Regions from separate parts of the Streptomyces sp. NPDC040610 genome, predicted to be linked through region 2. Evidence: riboswitches for the same ligand, from Rfam matches in the RefSeq annotation. Region 2 holds a riboswitch; each other region holds the start of a gene.
What was found. Region 2 has a riboswitch for cyclic di-AMP ahead of ACZ6AA_RS11275 (C40 family peptidase). Riboswitches for the same ligand answer to the same signal wherever they lie in the genome.

Region 1: it holds a riboswitch for cyclic di-AMP, as region 2 does, so the genes downstream of both, ACZ6AA_RS37715 (M23 family metallopeptidase) here and ACZ6AA_RS11275 (C40 family peptidase) in region 2, are expected to answer to the same signal.
Region 3: it holds a riboswitch for cyclic di-AMP, as region 2 does, so the genes downstream of both, ACZ6AA_RS20950 (transglycosylase family protein) here and ACZ6AA_RS11275 (C40 family peptidase) in region 2, are expected to answer to the same signal.
Region 4: it holds a riboswitch for cyclic di-AMP, as region 2 does, so the genes downstream of both, ACZ6AA_RS01780 (C40 family peptidase) here and ACZ6AA_RS11275 (C40 family peptidase) in region 2, are expected to answer to the same signal.

Annotation. Positions count from the first base shown of each region.
Region 1 is NZ_JBVIXA010000018.1:125,114-131,994, reverse strand. Features, by position in the region: gene ACZ6AA_RS37725 (PrsW family intramembrane metalloprotease) at 1-747, shown strand, start outside; gene ACZ6AA_RS37720 (aldo/keto reductase) at 776-1,720, opposite strand; gene ACZ6AA_RS37715 (M23 family metallopeptidase) at 1,874-2,989, opposite strand; cyclic di-AMP (ydaO/yuaA leader) riboswitch at 3,001-3,136, opposite strand; gene ACZ6AA_RS37710 (PP2C family protein-serine/threonine phosphatase) at 3,367-4,530, opposite strand; gene ACZ6AA_RS37705 (MFS transporter) at 4,713-5,978, opposite strand; gene ACZ6AA_RS37700 (PLP-dependent cysteine synthase family protein) at 5,975-6,881, opposite strand, start outside.
Region 2 is NZ_JBVIXA010000002.1:1,125,889-1,132,769, forward strand. Features, by position in the region: gene ACZ6AA_RS11265 (ATP-dependent Clp protease proteolytic subunit) at 1-244, shown strand, start outside; gene ACZ6AA_RS11270 (hypothetical protein) at 252-581, shown strand; cyclic di-AMP (ydaO/yuaA leader) riboswitch at 1,225-1,394, shown strand; gene ACZ6AA_RS11275 (C40 family peptidase) at 1,398-1,871, shown strand; gene ACZ6AA_RS11280 (DUF6328 family protein) at 1,975-2,526, shown strand; gene ACZ6AA_RS11285 (LysE family translocator) at 2,519-3,187, opposite strand; gene ACZ6AA_RS11290 (LysR family transcriptional regulator) at 3,366-4,277, shown strand; gene ACZ6AA_RS11295 (ATP-binding protein) at 4,356-4,787, opposite strand; gene ACZ6AA_RS11300 (helix-turn-helix domain-containing protein) at 5,050-5,910, shown strand; gene ACZ6AA_RS11305 (DUF397 domain-containing protein) at 5,920-6,144, shown strand; gene ACZ6AA_RS11310 (8-amino-7-oxononanoate synthase) at 6,202-6,881, opposite strand, start outside.
Region 3 is NZ_JBVIXA010000005.1:495,466-502,346, forward strand. Features, by position in the region: gene ACZ6AA_RS20940 (cytochrome P450 family protein) at 1-729, shown strand, start outside; gene ACZ6AA_RS20945 (LysM peptidoglycan-binding domain-containing protein) at 897-1,994, shown strand; cyclic di-AMP (ydaO/yuaA leader) riboswitch at 2,198-2,381, shown strand; gene ACZ6AA_RS20950 (transglycosylase family protein) at 2,386-3,111, shown strand; gene eno (phosphopyruvate hydratase) at 3,510-4,796, shown strand; gene ACZ6AA_RS20960 (FtsB family cell division protein) at 4,898-5,392, shown strand; gene ACZ6AA_RS20965 (DUF501 domain-containing protein) at 5,478-6,002, shown strand; gene ACZ6AA_RS20970 (Ppx/GppA phosphatase family protein) at 6,283-6,881, shown strand, end outside.
Region 4 is NZ_JBVIXA010000001.1:356,913-363,793, forward strand. Features, by position in the region: gene ACZ6AA_RS01770 (C40 family peptidase) at 1-26, opposite strand, end outside; gene ACZ6AA_RS01775 (hypothetical protein) at 474-827, shown strand; gene ACZ6AA_RS01780 (C40 family peptidase) at 961-2,193, opposite strand; cyclic di-AMP (ydaO/yuaA leader) riboswitch at 2,202-2,358, opposite strand; gene ACZ6AA_RS01785 (ATP-dependent DNA helicase) at 2,645-5,203, shown strand; gene ACZ6AA_RS01790 (M23 family metallopeptidase) at 5,338-6,881, opposite strand, start outside.

The DNA of each region.
Region 1 (6,881 bases), on a different contig from region 2:
ACGGCCGCGACGTTCTTCGTCCGGGTCGTGATGTCGCCGTTCGCGCATCCGCTGTTCACCGTGCTCACCGGCATCGGCTTCGGGATCGCCGCCCTCAGCGGCGAGCGGCACACGGTCCGGCGGATACTCCTGCCGATCGCCGGGCTGCTGCTCGCCATGGGCCTGCACGCCTTCTGGAACGGCTCGGCGAGCTTCGGCGAGTACGGCTTCTTCGTCGTGTACGCGACCTTCATGCTGCCCCTGTTCGGACTGCTCTGCTGGCTGGCCGTCTGGCTGCGCCAGCGCGAACTGCGCCTGGTGCGCGCCGAGCTGCCCGCCTATGTGGCGGCGGGCTGGCTGACCGCGGCCGAGCCGTACGCGCTCGGCTCGATGCCCGCGCGGAACCTCGCCCGCGACTACGCCACGCACCACCTGGGCAGACCGGGCGGGCGGACCGTCACCGCGTACGAGACGTACGCGACGTCGCTCGCGCTGCTTCGGCACCGGGCGGGCCGGGGCAGGGCCCGCGCCGACTTCGCCGTCCGGGAGCGGGAGCTGCTCGACGCGCTGTGGGAGCGCCGCGAGGTGGTGCGGCCCGCGCTCGCGTACGCGGCACGGGTGACGGCGCCGGTCGTGGTGCCGCTGCCGTACACGGCGTACGGCCCGCCGCACATGCCGTACTCCGCGTACGGCACCCGCGCCGCACCCCCCGCCCCGTACGGATCACCGGGCCCCGCCTACCCCTCGTACAACCCCTACCGCACCTGACGCACGGACCGCCGCGCGCCCGGTCCGCTCACGCCGACGCGGCGGTGAGGCGGGCCACCTCGTCCTGGGTCAGGTCGAGGTCGGCCACCTCCAGCAGCGCCGGAAGCTGCTCGGCCGTGCGCGCGGAGGCGAGCGGCGCCGCCACCGTCGGCTGGGCGGCGAGCCAGGCGAGGGCGACCGTCGCGTGCTGGGCGCCGCGCTCCTCGGCTATCGCGTCGAGGGCGGCGAGGACGCGCTGGCCGCGCTCGGTCTCCAGGTGGGCGCCCGCGCTGCCGGCCCGCGCGCTGTCGACCTCGGCGCCGGGGCGGTACTTGCCGGTCAGGAAGCCGGACGCGAGGGAGTAGTACGGGATGGCCGCGAGGCCCGAGCGGGACGCGACCTCCTGGAGCGGGCCCTCGTAGGTGTCGCGGGAGACCAGGTTGTAGTGCGGCTGCAGCGCGACGTACCGCACCAGGCCCTCGCGGTCGGAGAAGTCCAGGGACTCCTGGAGGCGTTCGGCGCTGATGTTGGACGCGGCGATCGCCCGGACCTTGCCGGAGCGCACCAGCTCGTCGAGGGCGGTGACGAACTCCTCGACCGGCACGGACGGGTCGTCGTAGTGCGTGTAGTACAGGTCGATGTAGTCGGTGCCGAGGCGGCGCAGCGACTCCTCGACGCCGGACTTGATGGTGTTCGCCGCGAGGCCCTTGTAGTCGGGGTGGGCGCCGACCTTGGTGGCGATGACGACGTCGGAGCGGTTGCCGCGCGCGGCGAGCCAGCGGCCGAGCACGGTCTCGGACTCGCCGCCCTTGTTGCCGGGCGCCCAGGCCGAGTACACGTCGGCGGTGTCGACGAAGTTGCCGCCCGCGGCCGTGTAGGCGTCGAGTACGGCGAAGGACTGGGTCTCGTCCGCGGTCCAGCCGAAGACGTTGCCGCCGAGGGCGAGGGGGAATACTTCGAGGTCGGAGGAGCCCAGCGGGCGGAGTGTGGTCATAACGGGCTCAACATCCGCACCGGGGAACGAATTCCGTGTGTGGCCCACGGAAATCCCCGCCCCCCTCCCCGGTGTGGCTCCGCCGTCACGGATCCCAACCGGCGGCCCTGGCGTCGGGGGGTCGTCGCCAGGACCGCCGGAGCCGGTGGGGTGTTACGGGTTGAGGCCCTTGCCCTGCAGCCAGGCCAGCGGGTCGATGTTGGCGCCGCCGCTGGTGTGGACCTCCATGTGGAGGTGCGGTCCGGTGACGTTGCCGGTCGCTCCGACGCGGCCGATGACGTCGCCCGTGGTGACCTTCTGGCCGACGCTGACGCTCATCGAGGACTGGTGGCAGTACCAGATCTCGGTGCCGTCCTCCAGCTCCAGGACCGTGCGGTAGCCGTACGACCCCGACCAGCCCGCCGACTTGATGGTGCCGGTGTGCACGGCCTTGAGGGGCGTGCCGGTGGGGGCGGCGAAGTCCAGGCCGGTGTGCTGGCCGGAGGACCACATGGAGCCGGAGTCGCCGAAGTGCGAGGTGAGGGTGTACGAGGAGGTGGGCAGCGAGAACGCCTTGGCGAGCTTGGCGAGGCGCGCCGCCTCGGCCTTCTTGCGCGCGGCCTCCGCCTTCTTGCGCTTCTCCTCGGCGGCCTTGGCCTTCGCGGCCGCCTCCGCCTTGTCCTGCTGGGCCTTGGCCTGCTCGGCGGCCTTCTTCACGGCGGCGTCCTCGGCGGCGAGGCGCTGGGCGTCCTCCGCCTGGTGCTGCTGGTTCTCGGCCTGCTGCATGATGCGGGCGCGCAGGGCCTCGCCCGCGCCGGTGGTGCCGCGCTCGGCGTCGGCGGTGGTGACGCCCGCGGAGCTGAGCGGCGCGGCGGCCGCGACGGTGGAGGTGTCGGCACCGCCGTCGGAGTCGTCGGATATCAGGGAGCCCACGCCCGGCAGGGACTTGGCCTCCGGGAGCTGGTCGGTGACCGCCGACATGTCCGGCATGGCGATGGAGACCGGCGGCTTGCCGCCCTGCGCGGTGGCGATGCCGCCCGCGCCCACGGCCGCGATGACGCCGACGCCGAGGACGGTGGAGCTGCGCGCGAGTCCGCCGCCGCCCTTCTTGTGGACCCGGTGCCTGCCGCGCACGGGGCGGATGGACTCCGCGGTGGGGTTCCACTCCTCCCACGGCTCCTGGGGGGCGTACCCGCCGAACCCCGTGGATCTGTCGGGACCTTCCGGTCCTTCTTCGGAGTCGTCGTTCGGTACGTAGAGCGCTTCGGGGGCAGGCCGGTTGGACGCCACGGGGGCGCACTCCTTTCCTTCCTTCTCGCCTACCGGGTTAGCTGACGGGTTCGGAGCAGGAAGGTCTCCTACGGGCGTGCCGCTTGCCCGATTCACCCCAATGTGGTGGTTCCCCGGCTCCCTTGCGGGATTAGGCGCGTGCGCACGGAGCCGACTGGAGTGCCGACTGGGACGACCGCGCTGCGTTATCGAACGTTAATAGACAGCGGTGCCGTATTCCAAGCTGTTCCGTCTGATCGTTAACGCTTACGCTACGAACACAAGGGACATCAGCGGCTGGAGTAGGGCGAGTTGAGCGGAGGCCATGACGCACCGCAGCGTTCTGGATCTCCACGACGTGCTGACATCGCGTCAATCAGGCTGCGGAGGGGTGCTCTTCAGTCACCGACCGTCACCGGGCGGCGTACGGCGAGCATCGCCAGGTCGTCCGTGGCGGCGCCCCCGGTGTGCCGGCGGACCTCGTCGACGAGGGTCGCGAGGAGCGAGTCGGGGCCCGCGGGGCCGGGGAAGATCCGGCCGCCGAGCCGGGTGGCGGGGACGTAGAACCGGCCGTCCTCGTCCCGGGCCTCGGAGAGCCCGTCGGTGTAGAGCAGCAGCGTGGCCCCCGGCGGGAACGGGCTCTGGTCCGCGCGGTCCGGCCAGGCGCCGAGGTCGCCCATGCCGAGCGGCAGCGCGGGCTCGGACGGCGAGAGCACGCACAGCCGCCCGTCGGCGCGCAGCATCAGCGGTTCGGGGTGGCCGCGGTTGATGATCCGTACGGTGCCCTCGTCGCCGCGCGGGATCTCCACGAGGACCGCCGTGGTGAACCCCTCGAAGGCGTCGAGCCCGTCGCGCCGCGTGCCCTCCCGCGCGAGGGCGCGCTCCAGGCGCTGCGCCACCGCCTCCAGCGTGGCCTCCTGCTCGGCGGCCTCCCGGAAGGCCCCGATGACGACGGCGACGGCGGCCACCGCGCCCATCCCCTTGCCCCGTACGTCACCGACGACGAGCCGCACCCCGTGCGGGGTGTCCTGCACGGCGTACAGGTCACCGCCGATGAACGCGTCGGCCTCCGCCGCCTCGTACCGCGCGGCGATGTCCAGGCCGCCGATCCGCGGGTCGGGCTGCGGCAGGACCGCGCGCTGGGCGGCCTCGGCGATGGAGCGGGCGGAGGCGAGGCGGGCGTCGCCGCGGCGGACGACCCGGTTGATGACGACGGCCAGGATGCCGACGGTCAGCATGGTCAGGAACTCGGTGACGACCTGTACGTCGGCGCGGTTGCCCTGCTGGCTCACGCGCAGGGCGAGTACGGCGAGGCAGGACACGGCGGCGGCCGCCACGGTGGTCCGCAGCCGGAAGAACGGGGCGGTGATCAGGGGAGCGGCGGCGAACAGCGGGGACGCGGTGAACTGGGGCGGCGTGAGCAATTCGAAGCAGACCCCGGCGACGAGGAGGAGCGGGGGCAGCGCGCGGACGAGGGCCCGCTCACCGGGCCTGCCACCCCCGGGCTCCTCACCCCCACCCCCCGGGCCGCCCCGCGCACCATCAGGCCCCCCACCACGCACAGCAACCACCACCACTCCACTCCACCGCATCAGCGCCGCGTCGGCCCATCCAGGCTTCCCGCAGCGGGGGCCCGGGGCGACCTGATGTGGGCCGAGTGGGTGAGCCGTGTGGTGGGGCGGGGACGCGCCCGGAGGCGTGGGGCCGAGTGGGACCGGCACCGCACGCCCCGGGCGCGCGAGGGTCAGGCCGCGTCACCCCCGAGCACCGGCACCGGCGCCGCGAGCCGACCGGACCTGCCCAGCGAGCGCAGCGCCAGCGCGCAGCCGCCGCCGAGCGCGGCGAGCGCGAGCCACGGCACCGCGGGCAGCCCCCGGTCCTCCGCCACGTCGAGCAGCGCGCCCATCGCGAGGTTCCCCGCGGTGATGCCGACGCCGCAGACCGTGTTGTAGAGGCCGTAGTGCGTGGCCACCCACCTCTCCCCCGCGAGCGAGACGACGGTGTCCATCTCGAAGGGGTAGAGCACGGCGTTCGCGGCCGCCAGCGCCGCCGCGCACAGCAGCAGCGCCGTGACGCCCGCGTACCCGGGTCCGCCCAGGGCAGGCGGCAGGAACGCGGCGCCCATCAGGGCGAGCCCGGCGACCAGACACTGCTCCCGCGTCCAGGTGCGCTTGCACCAGTCGGTGATCCGCAGCTGCCCGACGAGCGCGACGAGCCCCGACACCACGAACAGCGCACTGGTCGCGACCGTCGTCGCCGTGCCCCCGCCGAGCAGCCGCTCCACTTCGAGGGGCAGCGCGAGGTACACCTGGAACGACAGGACGTACGAGCCGGTCATGGCGAGCGAGAACAGCCAGAACGGCCGGTTGCCGAACACGGCCCGCCACTGCCCCTGGGCCGCGTCCGGGCCGTCCCCGGCCGCCGCCTCCCCCTTGCGCACCGGCAGGCGCAGCACCTGCACCACCGAGAGAAGGGCGAAGAGCACCGCCGCCACCGCGCACGTGAGCTTGAAGTCCACGCCGGTCAGGGCGAGTCCGACGAGCGGGCCGACCAGGATGCCGGTCTGGTAGAAGACGTTGAACAGCGCGAACGCCTCCACGCGGCGCTCCGGCGTGCCCGCCTCGGCGGCGACGTACGCGCGTACCGCCGGATTGAACAGCGCCCCCGCGAGCCCGGTCGCCGCCGACGCCGCGATGAGCACCGGCAGCGTCTGCGCGAACGCGAGCGCCGCGAAGCCGCCGGTGCGCAGGGCACACCCGGCGACGATCATCGGCTTGTACCCGAGCCGGTCGGCGAGCGCGCCGCCGACCAGGAACATCCCCTGCTGGGAGAGGTTCCGCACGCCGAGCACCAGGCCCACCGCCCAGGCAGCGAGCCCGAGTTCGCCGGAGAGGTGGGCCGCTAGGTACGGCATCAGCATGTAGAAGCCGAGGTTGATGCTGAACTGGTTGACGAAGAGGAGCTGCACGGCGGGCTCGAAGGTGCGCGCGCGGGCCCAGACCTGGGTCACTGGACGACGCCTTCGCCCGGCACGGCGACGGGGTGGCCGTGGGCGCCGACGGGTTCGCCGGGGAGCCCCGACGCGCCGACGGGCTCGCCGGGAAGACCGGGACCACCGCCACCGCCGGACAGACTCACCGCACCCCGCGCCTCACCGCCGCGCACCTCACCGCGCACGTCCCACCGCGGAGCCGTCGCGCACCGCCCGGCCCGCCACCTGCTCCACGCCACCACCCCGTCGCCTGGGCCCGGCACCTCCACGGGCTCGTCCGGGATCGTGCCGGGGCGGCCGAGCAGCCCGTTCGCGTCGCAGTACTCGTCGTTGAACACCGTGTCGAAGTACCGCTGCGGCCCGTCCGGGAACACCGCCGCGATCCGCGTCCCGCGCGGCCGCGTACGGGCGAGCCACGCCGAGACGAGCGCCACCGCGCCCACGCTCCAGCCGCCCGAGGCGAACTGCCGCCCGGCGAGCCGCCGCGCGCTGCGCACGGCCTCGGCGGGGCCCACCCAGTGGACCTCGTCGAAGGCGGCGTGGTCGACGTTGCGCGGGTGGATCGACGAGCCGAGCCCGCGCATCAGGCGGGGCCCGGCGGTGAGCCCGAAGATGGTGGACGCGACGCTGTCCACGCCGACGAGTTCGAGGCCGGGCAGGGCGTGCGCGCGCAGGGTCCGGGCGATCCCGGCGGAGTGCCCGCCGGTGCCGACGGCGCACACCAGGACGTCGAACTGGCCGATCTGCCGGACGAGTTCGTCGGCGAGGGGCCGGTACGCGGCCTGGTTCTCGGGGTTGTGGTACTGGTTCGGGCACCAGGCGCCGGTGAACTCCGGCCGCTCCATCAGCGCGGCGACCCGCTCGACCCGGGCCTGCTGCCAGCCGCCCACGGGCCCGGGTTCGCGGACGAGGTGGACGCGG
Region 2 (6,881 bases):
GCAGCCCGCGCTGGCCGAGGCGCTGCGGGGCCAGCCGACCGACCTCGTCATCCAGGCCGAGGAACTGCGGCGCACCCGCGCACTCCTGGAGGAGATGCTCGGGCGCCACACGGGGCAGGACGCCGAGCGGATCGCGGCGGCCATCGAGCGCGACACCGTCCTGGACGCCGCGGCCGCGGTGGAGTTCGGCCTGGTGGACCGGGTCGTACCGAACCGCGGGGCCACGACCACGACCGCCGAGTGAGGCCCGGGTGCTGCCCGAACTGCCGCCGCTGCCCGCCTTGACCCGCGCCGAGGGCGAGCTGATCGACGCCTATCTCGCGGTCGTGGACCTCGTCGGCCGCATCAATCCGGCGCGCGCGGAGCACACGTACGGCGGCCTGCGCGCCGCACAAGCCCTCGTCAGCAGGGCGACGGAGCTGCGGGACGCCCTGACGCTGATGCACCAGCGGGGCGAGGCGGAGGTCCACACGACGACGCTGGCCCGGGCGTTGCGCACGCTGGACGGCGAGCGACGTGCCGCGCGTGTGACCGTGCCGCCGCCCGCGGTCGGCGAGGAGGCGCCACCGACGGGTGGATGACCGATCAGCCCCGGGGGGTGGGGTGAGCGCACCGATGAAGCGCACCGATGAAGCGCCCCTTTGAACAGCGCCCCCATGAACAGCGCACCTATAGGCACCTATAAACGGCGAGTCGGCCAAGCGTTTCTGCTACGAGTTGACGGGGGCCGTCGAGGCCGAGCCTGCCGGTCCCCCACCGCCCCGCGCCGCGCCGCACCCTCTCCTTCGCGTCCGCGCACCCGAGGTGCGCCGTCGCACCGGACGCCCGTCGGAGCGCCACGGCCTCAGCGCGTCCGCGCCGTCCGCACGTTGAGGGTGCGGGCCGCGCGGACGGGTGTCGCGCCACTTCCGGTCCAGACCGGGGTGCGACCAGAGGTGGTAGCTCTTTCAGCGTAGGAAACACTCGCACGCGTGTGCCCCTGGAGTTGCACAACTCCCTTACGCGGCAGCCGGAACCGGACGTTCCAGTGCTGTTCGGGCAATCGTCTCCGACTGTGATCCAGGTCCCTTTCCGGCTCTGTCCACCCGAACGGGTCAGTCGTGAGGAGCCTCACATACAGCCGATTCGGCTCGGTTTTTTGGCCACTCTCGGGTGAAGATCCCTTCCGACGACAAGCCCCCGCCACAGGCGGCGGGGCGGTCCGGGTGGACGCCGAGTCCTGCCGCCACCCGGATGCCCGGTCGACATCTGTGCATCGGCAGGAGTGGAGGACCCAGCAAGGCGGACCGTCCGGGAGACCGGCCGGCCCTTGGGGTGAAGTCGCGACGCGACCGGGCATCTTCGCCTGCCCGAACCCGACAGGTCATCCTTCACAGGCGGCTGACGAAGGGTTGCGCATGACTGCGCTGAATCGTGTTCCGTCGCTGCTGACGAGGGCCGGTACCGCATCGGCACTCACGCTCGCCGCCGTGGGCGGCACCATCGTGGCACCCGGTCTGGTCTCCGAGGCCGAGGCCGCCACACACGGGACGAAGGCGCTCAAGATCGCGGCTTCCAAGAAGGGCTCCCCGTACGGCTACGGAGCCGTGGGGCCGCGCCGGTTCGACTGCTCGGGCCTCACGCTCTACTCGTACAAGCGCGTGGGCAAGAAGCTGCCGCGAACCGCCGCGCAGCAGTACAACAAGACCCGCCATGTCTCCAAGGGCAACCGCACCCGCGGCGACCTGGTGTTCTTCCACTCCGGCCGGAACGTCTACCACGTCGGCATCTACGCCGGCAAGAACAAGATCTGGCACGCCCCGAAGCGGGGCACGGTGGTACGCCTCGAGAAGATCTGGACGAACAGCGTCTGGTACGGCCGAGTCCGCTGACCTGAGTGCCCGGACGACGGCGCCTTCGGGCAGGCACCGCCGTCCGGGCGTGACCGGGCCGACGCGAGGAGTGCTTCGCGGCGGCCCGGGATACTCGTAGTGCATGTCCGAAAACGTCCCCACCGACGGCCCCCGGTCAGCGGGCACCGCCGCGCACGACGCCAGCCGAGGCCGCGACGAGACCCCGCTGGAACGCGCCGACCGCAACTTCTTCGAGCTGCTCCAGGAACTGAGGGTCACTCAGACCGGCGTGCAGCTCCTCTTCGCCTTCCTGCTCACACTCGCCTTCACCCCCCGCTTCCCCTCGCTCGACACCCTCCAGCGCGCCACGTACGTGACCACGCTGCTGCTCGCCGTCCTCGCGGCCGCTCTGTTCACCGCACCCGCCGCACTGCACCGGGGGCTGTTCGGGCGCGGCGCGAAGCCGCTCGTCGTCAAGGTGTCGTCGCGGCTCGCCGGGGCCGGACTCGCCGTCCTCGCCCTGGCGCTCACCGGTTCGGTCCTGCTCGTCGTGGACGTGGCGGCGAGCCGCACCGGCGCCTTCTGCGCCGCCGGGGCCACGCTGCTGGTGTCCGGTGGCCTGTGGGCGCTGCTCCCGTGGACGGTCGCGCGACGGCAGCAACAGAGCGACGGCCCGTCCGATGGGGCTACGTGAACAACGGCTCCACGAGGAGCGCCAGGCCCAGCGCCGTGAGCACCACCCCGGTGCCGCCCTCGATCGCCCTGGCGACGCGGGGCTCGCGCAGCCGACGGCCGACCCGGTCCACCAGCAGCGCGACGGCCGGGAACCACAGGAGCGCGAAGGCCACGACGATCGTGGCGAGCAGCAGTGTGCGCGGCATCGCGGGGCTCCCCGCGGGCACGAACTGAGGCAGCACGCTCAGGAACGTCAGGGACGCCTTGGGGTTGAGGGCGTTGGTGAGGAAGCCCTCGCGCAGACCACCGCCGCGCCCACCGGCCACCGCCCGCACACCCTCCTCCCCCGCAGCCGCCTCCCTGTCCTGCCTCTCCCCCGCACCCGGCCGCCCCTCCCACCGCAGCGCCGCCCGCAGCGCCCGCACCCCCAGGTACAGCACATAACCGCCGCCCACCAGCTGCAGCGCGCGGAACAGCGCGGGCACGGCCGCGAGTACGGCCGCGACCCCGGCGACGGCGAGCGCCGTGTGCACCAGGAGTCCCGCCGCGATGCCGAGCGCGCACAGCACTCCGGCGCGGCGGGAGGCGAGCGCGTTGCGTACGACGACGGTGAAGTCGGCGCCGGGCATGGCGACCATGCCTGCGGCGACGCCGGTGAAGGCGACCAGTTGAGCGTCCATGACGGCCACTCTGCCGCGGGTGAGCCTTCAGCAGGTATTTGAGATCTTCTGCGTCTTCCTTAAGCATCTGTTTAGGCTGGGCTGCCGGTAGGATCCGGCGGCGGTCCCGGAAGGCGGGGCGACGGCGTCCGGGTACCGCGGCAGGACGGCGGGCCACGGCCACAGGAAGAGGCACGGCATGTACGACCCGACGCGGCTCGCGGCGCTCGTGGCGGTCTCCGAAGCCGGTTCCATCACCCGCGCCGCCGAACGGCTCGGCTATACGGTGCCCGCGCTCTCCCAGCAGCTCGCCAAGCTGGAGCGGGAGGCGGGGGCGGCGCTGCTCGTGCGGCACCACCGGGGCGCGCGGCTCACCGGCGCGGGCGAGCTGCTCCTGGCGCGCGCCCGCCGTGTCCTGGACGAGATGGAGCTGGCCCGGCACGAGCTGGCGCAGCTCGTGGGCCTGTCGGGCGGGCGCCTGCGGGTCGCCACGTTCACGACGGCGGGCATCCATCTGCTGCCGCCCGCCCTGACGGCGTTCCGCCGGGCGCATCCGGACGTCGAGCTGACGGTCACCGGCTACGAGCCGCCGCTGGGCGTGGCCGCGGTGGCGGCGGGCGACGCCGATGTGGCGCTGACGCACACGTACGAACCCGCCGAGCTGCCCGCGCCGCCCGCGTCCGTGACCCTGGAGCCGGTCCTCGTCGAGGAATTGGTGCTGGTGACGGCGCCGGGGCACGCGCTCACGGCGGGCACCGGGCGGCTGCCGCTCGCCGAGCTCTCCGGCCAGCCCCTGATCAGCATGGCGCCGGCGCATCCGCCGCGGCAGGGCGTGGAGGCGGCGCTCGCGCGGGCGGGGGCGGCGCCCGCCGTGCTCGTCCAGACGCCGGACTACGCGCTGGTGTGCGCGATGGTCAGCGCGGGTCTCGGCGCCGCGGTGGTCCCAGAGATGGTGGCCCGCACGGCGGCGACGCCGGTCGGCGTCCGGCCGTTGGAGCCGGGTGACCTCAGGCGCACCATCTGGGTCGGCCACCGCACCGGCGAGTCGAGCCCGGCCGCGGACACGTTCCGCGCGCTGCTGCGGGGGACGTTCGGCCGCTCGGCCACCTGAGGCACCGCGTGCCCCGGCCGCCGACGGCCCCGCGCGCCTGTGGTGCCCGCGGGCCCGCACGCCGCGTACCGCGGGGCGTCAACTCTGGACCGGCACCGACCACGGCAGGGTGATCCAGACCGTCTTGCCGCCCTCCGCCGTCGGACAGACCGAGAGTCTGCCGCCGCACTCGGCGGTGAGCCAGCGGATGATGACCATGCCGCGGCCGTTGTCCTGCTGCACGGCGGCGGGCAGGCGCCGGGGGAAGCGCGGGTGGCTGTCCGTGACGCCGATGCGCAGCTGCTCGTCGCGGTCGAGCTGCACGTCCACGGTGAAGGTCGGGGACTGGCCGAGGGTGTGCTGGACGGCGTTCGTGGCGAGTTCGGAGACGATGAGCCGCACCGTGTCGGCGACATCGGCGTCGGCCGGAAGGCCCCACTCCGACAAGGTGTCCGCCACATACCTGCGGGCGGCTGCGACCGAGACAGGATCGCTCGGCAGAGTGACTGATGCTTCCTGGAGGTCTGCCATGGCGACACTGTCCCTTTCCCACCGGGACCGGACTCCGACTCGTGGCGGAAGAACTCGAGGACAGTCCCGGAACTGGTGCTTCGCGCCAGAGTGCCACTCCTGGGCCGGTGACGCGCGGCGATCCACCGAGATGTGCATATATCTGTCGCTCGAAGCGGTGAACTCTGCGACGGCAGACCGTATTTGGGCGCAACACTGGCGCTTCCTCTACAGTCTCCCGCTGTCCCGTACGGTTGGCGCGGACGTCCGGAAGGAGACGGACATGCAGTACGGTCCCGCGGTGCGGCGCCGCAAGCTCGGCGCGGAGTTGCGCGCGCTGCGCGGGCAGGCCGGACTCACCAGCGGCGAGGCGGCCGCCCGGGTCGGCTGGCACCAGTCGAAGGTGAGCCGGATCGAGACCGGGCGCTCCGGGGTGCGCGCCTCGGACGTGCGACTGCTCCTGGAGGCGTACGAGGTCGACGATCCGCAGTTGCGCGAGCTGTTGGTCGTGCTCGCGGGCGGGGAGGACGAGAACGGGCGGCACCACTGGTGGCACGCCTACCGCGGTCTGCTGCCCCCGGCGTACCGCGACTTCATCAGTCTGGAGTCACAGGCCTGCCGGGTGCGCACCCTGGAGACCACCGTGGTCCCCGGTCTGCTGCAGACGCCGGACTACGCCCGCGCGGTGACACGTGCCGCGCTCGGCGGGCTGCCCGAGGAGCAGGTGCGGGCCCTGGTGCAGGTGCGTCTCGCGCGGCAGGACGTGCTGCGCAGCGAGCCGCCGCTGCGGCTCAGCGTGATCCTCGACGAGGCGGTGCTCCGGCGTCAGATCGGCGGTCCCGAGGTCCTCGCCGGGCAGTTGCGGCGGCTCCTGGAGGCGGCGCGCCTTCCTCAAGTACGCATCCAGGTGCTGCCGTTCGTCTCCGGCGAGCACATCGGACTCATCGGATCTTTCGTTATTCTCTCCTTTCCGAACATTTCTGATCTGGATGTGGTTGTTCTCGACCACTTGACGAGTAGCCTCTACCTCGAACGGAAAGAAGACCTTCAGGCGTATACCGACGCCTTCAACTCTCTTCAGGGACAGGCGCTTTCCGTTCAGGATTCAATGGATTTCATCGCCGGGTTAGGTGACGGCGCGTAAGGAGGCACCATGACTGCACTGCCTCGGTCCGTTCCCTCCAGCACGTCTCTCAGGGACGCGCGGTGGCGGCGCAGCAGCCGCAGCAATGGAATGAACAACTGCGTGGAAACAGCGCCGCTCGGCTCCGGACCGCTCGCCGGTCTGTTCGCCGTGCGCGACTCGAAGGACACGGCGGGTCCAGCCGTGCTCTTCTCCCCTGCCGCCTGGGAGGACTTCATCGACGCCCTTCGGTGAAGCCCGGGTGAGAGCGCCGGACCCTGGACCCAGGTCTCAGGTGCCAGATCTCAGGAGTCAGGGTGCGGTGCGGCTGATCGTGGCGACGGCTTCGGCGACCTGTGCGTCGCTCAGGTCGGCACGTGCGGTCAGCCGCAACCGTGAGACGCCGTCGGGAACCGACGGCGGGCGGAAACAGCCGACGGCCAGACCCTCGCGGCGGCAGTCGGCCGCCCAGCGCACCGCTGCTTCCGGCGACGGCGCGCGCACGGAGACGACGGCGGCGTCGGGACGTACCGCCGAAAGCCCTTCCTCGGTCAGGAGTTCGTGCAGCGTCGTGGCCACCGCCCGCGCGCGGACGGCCCGTTCCGGCTCGCGGCGCAGCAGGCGCAGGGCGGCGAGCGCCGAACCGGCGGCGGCCGGGGCGAGCCCGGTGTCGAAGATGAGGGTCCGGGCCGCGTTGACCAGGTGGGCGATGACCTTGGCCGGGCCGAGCACGGCCCCGCCCTGGCTGCCGAGCGACTTCGACAGAGTGACCGTGACCACGGTGTCGGCGGACCCCGCGAGCCCGGCCGCGTGCGGCGCGCCACGGCCGCCGTCCCCGAGCACCCCGAGCCCGTGCGCGTCGTCGACGACCAGGCCCGCCCCGGCCTCGCGGCAGACGGCGGCGAGCTCGGACAGCGGCGCCGCGTCCCCGTCGACGGAGAACACCGAGTCGGTCACCACGACCGCGGGCCCCTCGTGCGTGCCGAGCGCCT
Region 3 (6,881 bases), on a different contig from region 2:
GCGGGCATGATGATCCGGCACGGGGGAGGGCCCCGGGGCGGCGTCGCGCGCTCGGTCAAGAAGATGCGCGGCTATCTCGCCGACCTGATCCACCGCAAGCGCAACGACCCCGGCGACGACCTGATCTCGGGCCTCATCCGCGCCTCCGACCACGGCGAGCACCTCACGGAGAACGAGGCCGCCGCGATGGCCTTCATCCTTCTCTTCGCCGGTTTCGAGACAACGGTCAACCTCATCGGGAACGGTACGTACGCACTGCTCACCCACCCCGGGCAGCGTGCCCTGCTGCAACAGTCCCTCACCGACGGGGACACCGGCCTCCTGGAGACCGGCGTCGAGGAACTGCTCCGCTTCGACGGGCCCGTGGAGCTGGCCACCTGGCGCTTCGCCACCGAACCGCTGCGCGTCGGCGGCCAGGACATCGCCGCGGGCGACCCCGTCCTCGTCGTCCTCGCCGCCGCCGACCGCGACCCGGCCCGCTTTCCCGACCCCGACCTCCTCGACCTGTCCCGGAGCGACAACCAGCACCTCGGATACGGCCACGGCATCCACTACTGCCTCGGCGCCCCGCTGGCCCGCCTGGAGGGCCAGACGGCGCTCGCGACGCTGCTCCGCAGGCTGCCCGACCTGCAACTCGCCGTCGATCCTGAGGAGTTGAGGTGGCGCGGCGGGCTCATCATGCGTGGCCTGCGGACCTTGCCGGTGACGTTCACGCCGCCCGGCCGCTGACGGGGGACCGGCACGTTCCTGACGTACCGTCAAGACTGTGACTTTCACGTGATCTGCGCTGCATCGACTTGTGACTGACGTTCGACTGCGGCTACGTTCACGACGGCTCGGCACCCCTTGGCACCACGTGTCGCAGCTGTTCTTGTCGTCGCTCGAAAGGCACGTGCATGCTCTCCGGCCAAGGCCGTCACCGCCGTCCCCGCCAGGCCCCGGCGATCGTCGTCGCGGCGGGCGTCACGGGATCCGCCATCGCCATCCCGCTGCTCGGCGCCACGGGCGCGCACGCGGCCGACGCCTCGACGTGGGACAAGGTCGCGGAGTGCGAGAGCGGCGGCGCGTGGAGCGCCAAGGGCGACGGGTACTACGGCGGCCTGCAGCTGACGCAGGAGACCTGGGAGAGCTACGGCGGCCTCGCGTACGCGCCGAGCGCCGACCAGGCGAGCCGCTCCCAGCAGATCGCCGTCGCCGACAAGGTCCTGGCCGACCAGGGCCCCGCCGCGTGGCCGAACTGCGGCCCGGCCGCGGGCCTCAGCAAGGGCGGCGCGGCCGCCGACGTCGACCCGGGCCTCCCGGTCGCCCCGTCGAAGCCCGCGGAGCCGTCCGACGGCGCCACGGACTCCAAGGGCGACAAGGACGGCGAGAAGGGCGAGAAGGGCGAGGGGAAGGACGGCAAGGGCGCCGAGGACTCCGCCGACGCGAAGGGTGAGGAGCGCGGCGCGGACGCCGAGGACGGAAAGTCCGAGGAGACCGGCAAGCACCGCAAGCCCGACAGCGACAGCTCGGCCGGCAAGAGTGACGAACGCGACAAGAGCAGACAGAGGGGCGAGAAGGGCTCGGCGGACGAGGACGGCAAGTCCGGCGACCGCGGCACCACTTCGCCCGACGCCGAGTCCGAAGCGGGCCGTGAGCCGTCGGGCGCCGACGACTCCGCGGAGGGCTCCGAGGACTCCTCCGGCCTTCCCTCGGGCCGCCACCGCGGCTCCAGTGCCGACGAGGCGGAGAAGGGCGGCGCGGGCTCCGCGGGCCGCCACGCGTCGCGCGGTGAAGGGCGCGACGCGCGTGACGCCCGTGACCCCGCGGGCACCTACACGGTCCGCTCCGGCGACAACCTCTCGCAGATCGCCGACCGGCACGACCTTGACGGCGGCTGGTCCACCCTCTACGCCGAGAACAAGCGGACCGTGGGCGGTGACCCGGATCTCATCCTCCCCGGTCAGCGACTCGACCTGAGCGAGGAACAGGCCGCGGAGGCGGACCGGAAGTAGGCCTTGCGGAGCGGAAATTGACTGGCAGTTCGCGGTGAATGTCCGGTTTAAAGACGGTGAGAGGCAAGTGAGAGATGGGTCTCAGAAGCCCTGATCGTCTTTGAAATTCCGGTGATTGCCTGTCTACGGTCGTGACCGCTCGCCACAGCGGGCCCCGCCGGTCGGTACGCCGAATCCTGCCAACGGCCGGACGGGAACAGTCGTCGCTTCGAGCGCCGAAGGCAGGAGCGGGGGACCCAAGGTAAGCGCCGGGCCCACGCGTTGAGCGGCCAGTGGCCGCACGACGCGCAGGACCGGCTAGGGGTGAAGTCGTACGGAAGCCGTACGGCCGGGCACTCACCCGCCCGAACCCGACAGCTCACCTCGCAGGCGTCGGTGAGGGGATCACTCCATGCTGCTTTCCGGCAAGGGCAAGCACCGTCGTCCGTCCAAGGCCACCCGCGCGGCCGCCGTCGTCGGTGTCACCGGCGCTGCCGTCGCCGCCCCGCTGATGGCCGCCGGTACCGCGAACGCCGCCACCGTCGACCAGTGGGACCGGGTCGCCCAGTGCGAGTCCGGCGGCAACTGGTCCATCAACACTGGCAACGGCTACTACGGCGGCGTGCAGTTCTCCGCCTCCACCTGGGCCGCTTACGGCGGTACGAAGTACGCGGCCACCGCCGACAAGGCCTCCAAGGCCCAGCAGATCGAGATCGCCGAGAAGGTCCTCGCGGGCCAGGGCAAGGGTGCCTGGCCGAGCTGTGGCGTGGGCCTCACCAGCGCCCCGTACAACGGCGGCGGTGCCGAGAAGCCGCAGCAGCAGACGCAGCCCCAGCAGCAGGCCAAGCCCCAGCAGCAGCCGCAGCAGCAGGCTCAGCCGCAGCAGCAGGCCAAGCCGCAGCCGAAGCCGCAGCAGGCCGCCCCGCAGACCGAGTCGAAGAAGACCGTCCAGACCCCGACCGGCAAGGTCGTGAAGAAGGGCGACGGCGAGTACAAGGTCAAGACGGGCGACACCCTGTCCAAGATCGCCGACGAGCACGACGTCAAGGGCGGCTGGCACAAGGTCTACAAGCTCAACGGCGACATCATCTCCGACGCCGACATGATCTACCCGGGCCAGCAGCTGCACCTCAGCTGAGGCTGAGCCCGACCCGCGCCTGTCCGGCCCGTCCGGACAGCGCCCCCGCTCCGTCCCGCGGAGCGCCCCCGTCCCCACGGGTCTCCCTCGCCCCGGTGCGCGTATCCCCCGTACGCACCGGGGCGAGGTGCTGTCCGGGGCGGCCCTGCCGGGTGCCCCGGCGGCTCCGAAGTACGCCCAGGGCGAAGCTACCGACCGGTAAGAACCTGTGGTTCCGTCCTGATTCCCAGGGAATTGGCCCGATGGCCGTCCCACGGGGCGGGCGGTCGGCTGGCCGAAGCTCCCGGGCCCGTTAGGCTCAGGAGACGCAGGGCCGATGAAGACCATGCAAGCCATGCGCAAGCCCGCGCCCCCAGTGGTGCACGCCATGCGCCCCTAGCGTCACATCCCAGAAGGAGATGCTCGTGCCGTCCATCGACGTCGTCGTAGCCCGGGAAATCCTGGACTCCCGAGGCAACCCCACGGTCGAGGTCGAGGTCGGCCTCGACGACGGGTCCACCGGCCGCGCCGCGGTTCCGTCCGGCGCCTCCACCGGCGCCTTCGAGGCCATCGAACTGCGTGACGGAGACGCCAACCGCTACGGCGGCAAGGGCGTCGAGAAGGCCGTTCTCGCCGTCATCGAGCAGATCGGCCCGGAGCTCGTCGGCTACGACGCCACCGAGCAGCGCCTGATCGACCAGGCGATGTTCGACCTCGACGCCACCGACAACAAGGGCTCGCTCGGCGCCAACGCCATCCTCGGCGTCTCCCTCGCCGTCGCCCACGCCGCCTCCGAGGCGAGCGACCTGCCGCTCTTCCGCTACCTGGGCGGCCCGAACGCGCACCTGCTGCCCGTTCCGATGATGAACATCCTGAACGGCGGGTCCCACGCGGACTCCAACGTCGACATTCAGGAGTTCATGATCGCCCCGATCGGCGCGGAGTCCTTCTCCGAGGCGCTGCGCTGGGGCGCCGAGGTCTACCACACGCTGAAGAAGGTCCTGAAGACCAAGGGTCTGTCGACCGGCCTCGGCGACGAGGGCGGCTTCGCGCCGAACCTGGACTCCAACCGCGCCGCCCTCGACCTCATCGTCGAGGCCATCAAGCAGGCCGGTTACGTCCCCGGCGAGCAGATCGCGCTCGCGCTCGACGTCGCCGCGTCCGAGTTCTACAAGGACGGCAAGTACGAGTTCGAGGGCAAGTCCCGCTCGGCCGCCGAGATGACCGAGTACTACGCCGAGCTCGTCGAGGCGTACCCGCTCGTGTCCATCGAGGACCCGCTGTTCGAGGACGACTGGGCGGGCTGGAAGGTCATCACCGACAAGCTGGGCGACAAGGTCCAGATCGTCGGCGACGACCTCTTCGTCACCAACCCCGAGCGCCTGGCCCGCGGCATCGAGGAGGGCTCCGCCAACGCCCTCCTGGTGAAGGTCAACCAGATCGGTTCGCTGACCGAGACCCTCGACGCCGTCGAGCTGGCCCAGCGCAACGGCTTCAAGTGCATGATGTCGCACCGCTCCGGCGAGACCGAGGACGTCACCATCGCCGACCTCGCCGTCGCCGTGAACTGCGGCCAGATCAAGACCGGCGCCCCGGCCCGCTCGGACCGCGTCGCCAAGTACAACCAGCTGCTTCGCATCGAGGAGATCCTCGACGACGCGGCGGTGTACGCGGGCCGCAGCGCGTTCCCCCGCTTCAAGGGCTGAGCCGCTTCGCGGGCCAAGCCCTAGCCAGTCGTACGTACGTCCCCGTACTCGGTCCCGTACCGTGTGCGGGGACGTACGCGCGTACTGGGGAGGCGAGACACATGGCCGGGAAAGTCCGGGACAAGGACCGGTTCTCCACGGCGACCCGGCTGCGGCTGCTCGGCGAGCAGACCGCCGAGCGCGTCTACCGCTCGCAGACCAAGCGCCAGGCCCGCCGCTCCCGGCTCACCGGCCGGGCCGCGCTCCTCGTGCTCGTCGTGTGCTCGCTGGTCGTGGCGCTCGCCTATCCGATGAGGCAGTACGTGTCGCAGCGCGCCGAGATCGCCGAGCAGCGGCAGAAGCAGTCCGAGCACCGCGAGAACGTGGAGCGCCTGCGCGACGAGAAGGCCCGCTGGCAGGACGACGCGTACGCCGAGCAGCGCGTCCGGGACCGGCTGCACTATGTGATGCCGGGCGAGACCGGGTTCACCGTCATCGACCCGGCGGCCGCGGCGGACCACCGCGGTGACGAGGCGGCGGCGGACCGGCCCTGGTACGCGAACGTGTGGGACGGCGTAGACAGCGCCGACCGCGCCGAGCGGGGCGACGACGACTGACGTGTCCGCCCGCCGCGCCGCCCGTCCCCGCTACCTTGTCCACCCCTGAACCTCGCCGCAGAACCGAACGAACCGAAAGACAGGCATGCAGACGCCCCCGCCCCAGACCGAGCCCACCGCGCCCACGGACGCCGACATCGCCGCGTTCCAGGAGCAGCTCGGACGCCCGCCGCGCGGTCTGCGCGCGATCGCCCACCGCTGCCCCTGCGGCAACCCGGACGTGGTCGAGACGGCGCCGCGGCTGCCCGACGGCACGCCGTTCCCCACGACGTACTACCTCACGTGCCCGCGGGCCGCGTCCGCGATCGGGACGCTCGAGGCCAACGGCGTCATGAAGGAGATGACGGAGCGGCTCGCGACCGACCCCGAGCTGGCCGCCGCGTACCGGGCCGCCCACGAGGACTACATCGCGCGGCGCGACTCCATCGAGGTCCTCGAAGGCTTCCCCTCGGCCGGGGGCATGCCGGACCGCGTGAAGTGCCTGCACGTCCTTGTGGCCCACTCCCTGGCCGCGGGCCCCGGCGTGAACCCCCTCGGCGACGAAGCGATCGCCCTGCTGCCGGAGTGGTGGCGGAAGGGCCCCTGCGTGGGCAACGCCGACCCCGCCTGACCCGGCACCGGGGTCACCCGGCCCACCGCTCCGCGGCGGGCATTCCCCACCCGCCCACCCTTGCTACCTGCGGTGGGCCGTATCTTCGCCGTGGGCGGCTGGGCGGCTGGGCGGCTGGGCGGCTGGGCGGCTGGGCGGCTCGGCGGGCAGGCGCTCCCGCCCCCCGGCGCCCACGGGGCGACCCGCTGCTGTCGCCCCCCGCTGTGGGCAGCTGGGCCGCCAGGGGCGGCGGGTGGGCACAGCTCCGTCCGACGGCACCGTAACGACAAGGAGAACTCCGATGACCCGCGTGGCCGCCATCGACTGCGGTACCAACTCCATCCGCCTGCTCGTGGCCGACGCCGACCCCGGGACGGGGCAACTCGTCGACCTGGACCGCCGGATGGAGATCGTCCGGCTCGGGCAGGGGGTGGACCGGACGGGCAGGCTCGCCCCGGAGGCGCTGGAGCGGACGTTCGCGGCCTGCCGCGAGTACGCCGAGGTCATCAAGGAACACGGCGCGGAGCGCCTCCGCTTCGTCGCCACCTCCGCCTCCCGCGACGCCGAGAACCGCGACGACTTCGTGCGCGGCGTCCTCGACATCCTCGGCGTCGAACCGGAGGTGATCAGCGGCGACCAGGAGGCCGAGTTCTCCTTCACGGGCGCGACCAGGGAGCTGAAGGGCCACCCGGACATGCCGGGCCCGTACCTCGTCGTCGACATCGGCGGCGGCTCCACGGAGTTCGTCGTCGGCGACGACCACGTGCGCGCGGCCCGCTCCGTGGACGTCGGCTGCGTGCGGATGACGGAGCGCCACCTCGTCCGGGACGGCGTCGTCTCCGCCGACCCGCCCACCGAGGCCCAGCTGGCCGCGATCCGCGCGGACATCGAGGCGGCCCT
Region 4 (6,881 bases), on a different contig from region 2:
CGTTTGGGCTTGCGGTGCGCTGCCACGGAGGCTCCACGTCCTTCCTTGTGGCCGGGGCCCCCACCGGTGCCGCCGAGCCTGACGCCGCTGCGGTGCCGGTCCGACGGCGCTCGCACAGGGGAGCGGGACGCCGTCGGACTTTCTCGGCGGAGGTGGCCGACTGCCGCCCCTGACGGGGTGGCGGTGGGGAGCCGGTCACCTGGCAGAGGACGCTAAACCTGACCGTCACCGGTTCGTGACCCGATGTGCGCTAACGACGGATGAGTGGCGAGGAGTGAACGGATTCGAGCGGCACGGCCGGGGTGCGGTGGCGGGTTTCGCGGCGCGCGTGACCGATGTGGCGTTTGTGGCCCGCCTTCTCGGTGGTGGGTGATACGGCGCCGCCCGGTGACGGACGCCGCGGCCCCGGCGGCCGGGACGACTGCCCGGCCCCGCCCGGCTCCCGCCGAGCGCCGGGAATTAGGCTCCGCCCCATGGACGTACTCATCCATCTCTTCGTCGGCCTGCACATCATCGGCATCGCCTCGCTCCTGGGCGGCTTCCTGACCCAGATGAAGGCGATGGGCGAGGGCACGGCCCGGTTCAGCCCCGCGATGCTGCACGGCGCGTTGACCATGTTGATCACCGGAGTCGCCCTCGTCGGGTTGAACCAGGCGGACGACAACACGGTCAACAACCTCAAGATCGGCATCAAGCTCGCGCTGCTGATCGTGATCCTCGGGCTCGTGTACGTGAAGCGGGACGAGGAGAAGGTCGACAAGGGGATGTTCGGGGCGGTCGGTGGCCTCACGACGGCGAACATCTTCATCGCGGTGCTCTGGACGTGACCGCCATCCCCTGACAGGTCCGACAGGTCCGACGGGTCCGACAAGTCTGAGAGGAATTGCCCCGCACGCACGCGTGCGGGGCAATTTCGTAGCTCTACGTAGACAGCGATTACGTGCGCGGAGGGTTAACGGTTCACGCGGGGCGGACCACGCTGTGGATCGGCATGTAGTAGATCGACTCGACGCGGACGTTCGCGCCCGGCTTCGGGGCGTGGATCATCTTGCCGTCGCCGATGTAGATCCCGACGTGACTGATGTCGTCGTAGAAGAACACCAGGTCACCCGGCTTGGCCTGGGAGGTCGGCACGGTCGTGCCGACCTTCACCTGGTCCCAGGTGGTGCGCGGCAGCGAGATCCCGGCGGTCTTCCAGGCCGCCTGCGTGAGCCCGGAGCAGTCGTAGGAGCCGGGCCCCGTGGCGCCCCACACGTAGGGCTTGCCCATCTGCTTCTCGGCGAAGGCGATCACCTTCGCCGCCTTGGCCGCGTATCCGCTGCCCGCACCCGAGCCGGAACCCGTGTCCGAGCCCGAGCCCGCCCCGGAGCCGCTGTCCGCCCCGGAGTCCGAGCCGGACCCCGAGCCCTGCTCCTGCCCCTGCTCACGCTCCCGCTCGCGCCGCTCGGCGGCCTCCTTGGCCTTCCGCTCGCGCTCCTCCGCGGCCTGCTTGCGCGCCAGCTCGGCCGCCTTGCGCTTGGCGGCCTCCTCCTTGCGCTTCTCGATCGCCGCGAGCCGCGCCTTCTCCTCGGCGGTCAGCTTCGACAGGAGCGAGCGGGCCTCGGTCAGCTTGGTCTGGACGGTCCGCTTGCTCGACCGGAGGTCGTCGCGCGAGTCCTGCAGCGACTTCAGGCTCTTCGTGGCCTTCGTGCGCTGCTTGGTCGCCGCGACCTGCTGGGTCTGGTAGTCGTCGACGGCCTTCTTCTGGCGGCTGGTGAGCCGGTCCGCGAGGTGGTTCTGGTCGAAGAAGCCCTTGGGGTCGTCGGCGAGCATCATCGCGGCGGTCTCGGAGACGGCACCGGTGCGGTACTGCGCGGCGGCGAAGGAGCCGAGCTCCTGCCGGGCCTCGTTCAGCCGGTCCGTGCGTTTGGCCACGTCGTCCAGGAGCCGGTCGGCCTTCTTGCGCTGCTTGTCGGTGCGCTCCTTGGCCGAGTTGTACTTCTGCGTGGCCACTCCGGCCTGCTGGTAGAGGTCGTCGACCTTCTTCTGGACCTCTTCGAGGCTCGGCTTGCCCGGCTCGGCGGGGGCGGCCGGCGCGGCGTTCGCGCTCTGCGACAGCAGGGCCACCGATGTCAGGGCGGCCGTCGTGATGCCGAGGGCCGGGGTGGTGCGTATCAGGGCTGAGCGGCTGCGCGGCTTGCGGTGCGACGCCAAAGCTGGCGACTCCTTCCGTGGACCGCCTACCGGGTTAGCTGTCGGGTTCGGGCGGGTGCTCCGGAAGGCTGCCCTACCGCTGCGTACGTCGTACGGAGCGGATTCACCCCAAAGAACATGGTGGGTCCCCGGCTCCGAACACGTCGGACTCGGCGGAGGCCGCGCGTGACCGGCGGGGATCGCCGGTGGGGGGACGTACGGCCCGCGCAGCACGCTAGCCAACTCCCGTGGCACGAGGGAAGGATGATGTTCGATATGCCCGATACATTTTCGTGACTTTACGAGGCCCTTGGTGCCGTGCTGACGCGGACGGCCGGGGCCGTGGCGCAGCGTGACGCCCCGGGCGCGCAGCGGGGGCGTGGCCGGAACCGGGCGGGCTCGGGGCGGCCTCGGGGCGGCCTCGTGGAACCCGGGGCGGGTTGTCAGTGGGGCCGCCTAGACTCGGGAGGCGATGAGCAGCCTCTTTGACGACAGCTTCCTGGCGGACCTCAAGCCCTCGCAGGGCCACGACGAGGAACCCCCGCCGCCGCCCGAGGACAGCGCTCCGGAGCCCATTCCGGACGACTTGTTCCAAGGGAAGTTCGACGCGCCCGCACCCCGGGACGCGTACTACCGGGACGGTGCCCCCCGCCCGGCGATCGACCCGGCGGCGCTGCTCGACGGCCTGAACGAGAACCAGCGCGCGGCCGTCGTGCACGCGGGTTCCCCGCTGCTCATCGTCGCCGGCGCGGGATCCGGCAAGACGCGGGTGCTCACCCACCGCATCGCGTACCTCCTCGCGGAGCGCGGCGCGCACCCCGGCCAGATCCTCGCGATCACGTTCACGAACAAGGCCGCAGGCGAGATGAAGGAGCGCGTCGAGCAGCTCGTCGGCCCGCGCGCGGGCGCGATGTGGGTGTCGACGTTCCACAGCGCGTGCGTGCGCATCCTGCGCCGGGAGTACAAGAAGCTGGGCTTCACGTCCTCCTTCTCGATCTACGACGCCGCGGACTCCAAGCGCCTGATGGCCCTGGTCTGCCGGGACCTGGACCTGGACCCGAAGAAGTTCCCGCCGAAGTCCTTCAGCGCCAAGATCTCGAACCTGAAGAACGAGCTGATCGACGAGGAGGACTTCGCCGCCCAGGCCGCCGACGGCTTCGAGAAGACCCTCGCCCAGGCGTACGCGATGTACCAGTCGCGCCTCCGCGAGGCCAACGCTCTGGACTTCGACGACCTGATCATGACGACGGTGAACCTGCTGCGCGCCTTCCCGGACGTCGCCGAGCACTACCGCCGCCGCTTCCGCCACGTGATGGTCGACGAGTACCAGGACACCAACCACGCCCAGTACGCCCTTGTGCGCGAGCTGGTGGGCCCCTCCGGAGAGGATCAGGAGCCCGGCGAGCTGTGCGTCGTCGGTGACGCCGACCAGTCCATCTACGCCTTCCGCGGCGCCACGATCCGCAACATCCTCCAGTTCGAGGAGGACTACCCGGACGCGACGACGATCCTCCTGGAGCAGAACTACCGCTCCACGCAGACAATCCTGACGGCCGCCAACGCCGTCATCGAGCGCAACGAGAGCCGCCGCCCCAAGAACCTGTGGACCAACGCGGGCGCGGGCGCCCGCATCACCGGGTACGTGGCGGACACCGAGCACGACGAGGCCCAGTTCGTCGCCGACGAGATCGACCGCCTCACCGACGCGGGCGACGCCAAGGCGGGCGACGTGGCGATCTTCTACCGCACGAACGCCCAGTCCCGTGTCTTCGAAGAGATCTTCATCCGCGTCGGCCTGCCCTACAAGGTCGTCGGTGGCGTGCGGTTCTACGAGCGCAAGGAAGTCCGCGACGTCCTCGCGTACTTGCGTGTCCTCGCCAACCCCGAGGACGCCGTCCCGCTGCGCCGCATCCTGAACGTGCCGAAGCGCGGCATCGGCGACCGCGCCGAAGCGATGATCGACGCCCTCGCGCAGCGCGAGAAGATCTCCTTCCCGCAGGCGCTGCGCCGCGTCGACGAGGCGTACGGCATGGCGGCCCGCTCCACGAACGCCGTGCGGCGCTTCAACACCCTCATGGAGGAGCTGCGCACCGTCGTCGAGTCCGGCGCGGGCCCCGCCGTCGTCCTGGAGGCGGTCCTGGAGCGGACCGGCTACCTGGCCGAGCTGCAGTCCTCCACCGACCCGCAGGACGAGACGCGCATCGAGAACCTCCAGGAACTGGCCGCCGTGGCCCTGGAGTTCGAGCAGGACAACAACAACATCGCCGAGGGGGCGGGCGCCGCGGCCGAGGGCGCGGAGACCGCCACCGGTGCCCCGGAGGCCGACGCCGAGGCACCGGAGGCCGACGCCGAGGCACCGGAGGGCGCCGCTCCCGCCGGGTCCCTCTCGGACTTCCTGGAGCGTGTCGCCCTGGTCGCCGACTCCGACCAGATCCCCGACGAGGAGGACGACGGCTCCGGAGTCATCACGCTCATGACGCTGCACACCGCCAAGGGCCTCGAATTCCCCGTCGTGTTCCTGACCGGCATGGAGGACGGTGTGTTCCCGCACATGCGCGCCCTCGGCCAGGTCAAGGAGCTGGAGGAGGAGCGGCGCCTCGCGTACGTCGGCATCACGCGCGCGCGGGAGCGGCTGTATCTGACCCGGTCCTCCCTGCGCAGCGCCTGGGGCCAGCCGTCGTACAACCCGCCGTCGCGCTTCCTGGAGGAGATCCCGGAGACCCATCTGGACTGGAAGCGGAAGGGCTCCGTCGGCGCGCCCGCGTCGTCCGGGCCCGCGGCCGGGGTCGCCGCCTCGCTGTCGTCGTCGCGCTCCCGCGCGGGCGGCGCCCAGGGCTTCGCCACCCGCCGCGCGTCGGAGAAGCCGGTGGTCTCGCTGGCCATCGGCGACCGCGTCACGCACGACCAGTTCGGACTCGGCACGGTGGTCGGCGTGAAGGGCACCGGGGCGAACGCCGAGGCGACGGTCGACTTCGGCGAGGAGAAGCCGAAGCGGCTGCTGCTGAGGTACGCGCCGGTGGAAAAGCTGTAGCCCTCACTCGAAGGAAGAGGGACACTCTCAAGGGGCAACTCCAGCGACGGGGGCTGGAGTTGCACCCTTCGGGGTTGCTTCGACTTTCGGGGGATCTACGGCGTCCTTCGGAGGGCCACGTCGGCCTTCGGGGGTTACGTCGGGTCGAGCCCGTGGCTGCGCAGCCACGACAGCGGGTCGATCGCCGAGCCGCCGCCCGGGCGGACCTCGAAGTGCAGATGCGGGCCGGTGGAGTTGCCGGAGTTCCCGGAGAAGGCGATCGTCTCGCCCGCCTTCACGGGACCGCTCGCGATCTTGTGCGTGGAGAGGTGGCAGTACCACGTCTCCGTGCCGTCCTTGGCGGTCACGATCGCCATGTTGCCGTAGGCGCTGTTGTACTTCGTGGAGACCGTGCCGTCGGTGGCGGCCTTGACCTCGGTGCCGTACGACACCGGGAAGTCGATCCCGGAGTGCGCGGACATCCAGTTGACGCCCGCCTGGCCGTAGTAGGCGCTCAGGCCGCGCTGCGCGACCGGCAGGGAGAACTTCGGCCGCAGCCGCTCCTTGCGCGCGGCCTCCGCGACGGCCTGCTTGTGCGCGGCCACCTTCTGGGCCTTCAGGTCGATGCGTTCCTGCGTGCGGCTCGCGCGGTCCGCGAAGTCGCCCGCGTCCGCGGAGAGGTTCGCCAACTGCGTGTCGAGCTTGTTGTTGGCGGTGGACGGCTTCACGGTCGCCGGGTCCGGGGCGGAGGCCTGCGTGTCCTTGCCGTCGTCGCCCCCGCCGAGACCGCCGACGGAGGCCGCGGCCACACCGGCGACGCCCATCACACAGGCCGACGGCACGGCGACGGTGAACAGCGCGGAACGCTTGGCGGGGGAGCGGCGCGAGCGGGACCGGCCGCGGGGCGCGGCCGACCGGGCGGAACGGGAGCGCTCGGGGCGGTCCACCGGCGCGTGGTCGTGGAGGTCGGCGCGCTCGCCGTCGGCGTGATCGCCGTGCTCGGCATGGTCGGTGACCGGTTCGACGCCGCCGAGCCGGTCGTCGGGCGCCTCGTCGGGCAGGAACGCGTGCGTGGCGTCGTCGGTGTCGTACGCCGGGTCGCCGGAGCCGTACGCGTCGGGGCCCGGGGCCGCCGGAGCCTCGTACGGGTCCTGGGCGGCGTAACCATCCTGCGGGTCGTAGGCCGTGTCGCGCGCTTCGTAGGCGTCGTGCTGGGGGGTGCCGTACGCGTCGTGCTGGTGCGCGGGTTCGTAGGCGTCGTGCTGCGGGGTGTCGTACGCGTCGTGGCCGCCGGAGTTCCAGGCGGTGGCGTCGTACGCGCCGGTGTCGAAGACCTGCGTGGCCCACTGGCCCGTCGCCGGTGCCTCGTTCCAGGCGGAGGCGTCCCAGGTGGCGCCGGATTCGGGGCCCGGCTGCGAGGGGATGTCCGACAGGGGCTGCAACCCGGCGCCCCAGGCGGCCGTGGTGTCGTGGGTGCCGGTGTCGTATCCCGGCTGGGCGGCGTACGCGTCGTACGTCAGGGTCTGCTGGGTGCCGGTCGTGGACCACTGGCCGGTGTCGTGGCCGCCGGGCAGATCGCCGAAGAGCGGGTCGGTCGCGAAGCCCGTGCCGGGCACGGCGAAACCGGAACCGGAAGTGTCGAAGCCGCCCGTTGCGTCATAGCCGCCAGGGGCGTTGAAACCGGTGGCGGAGAAGGTGC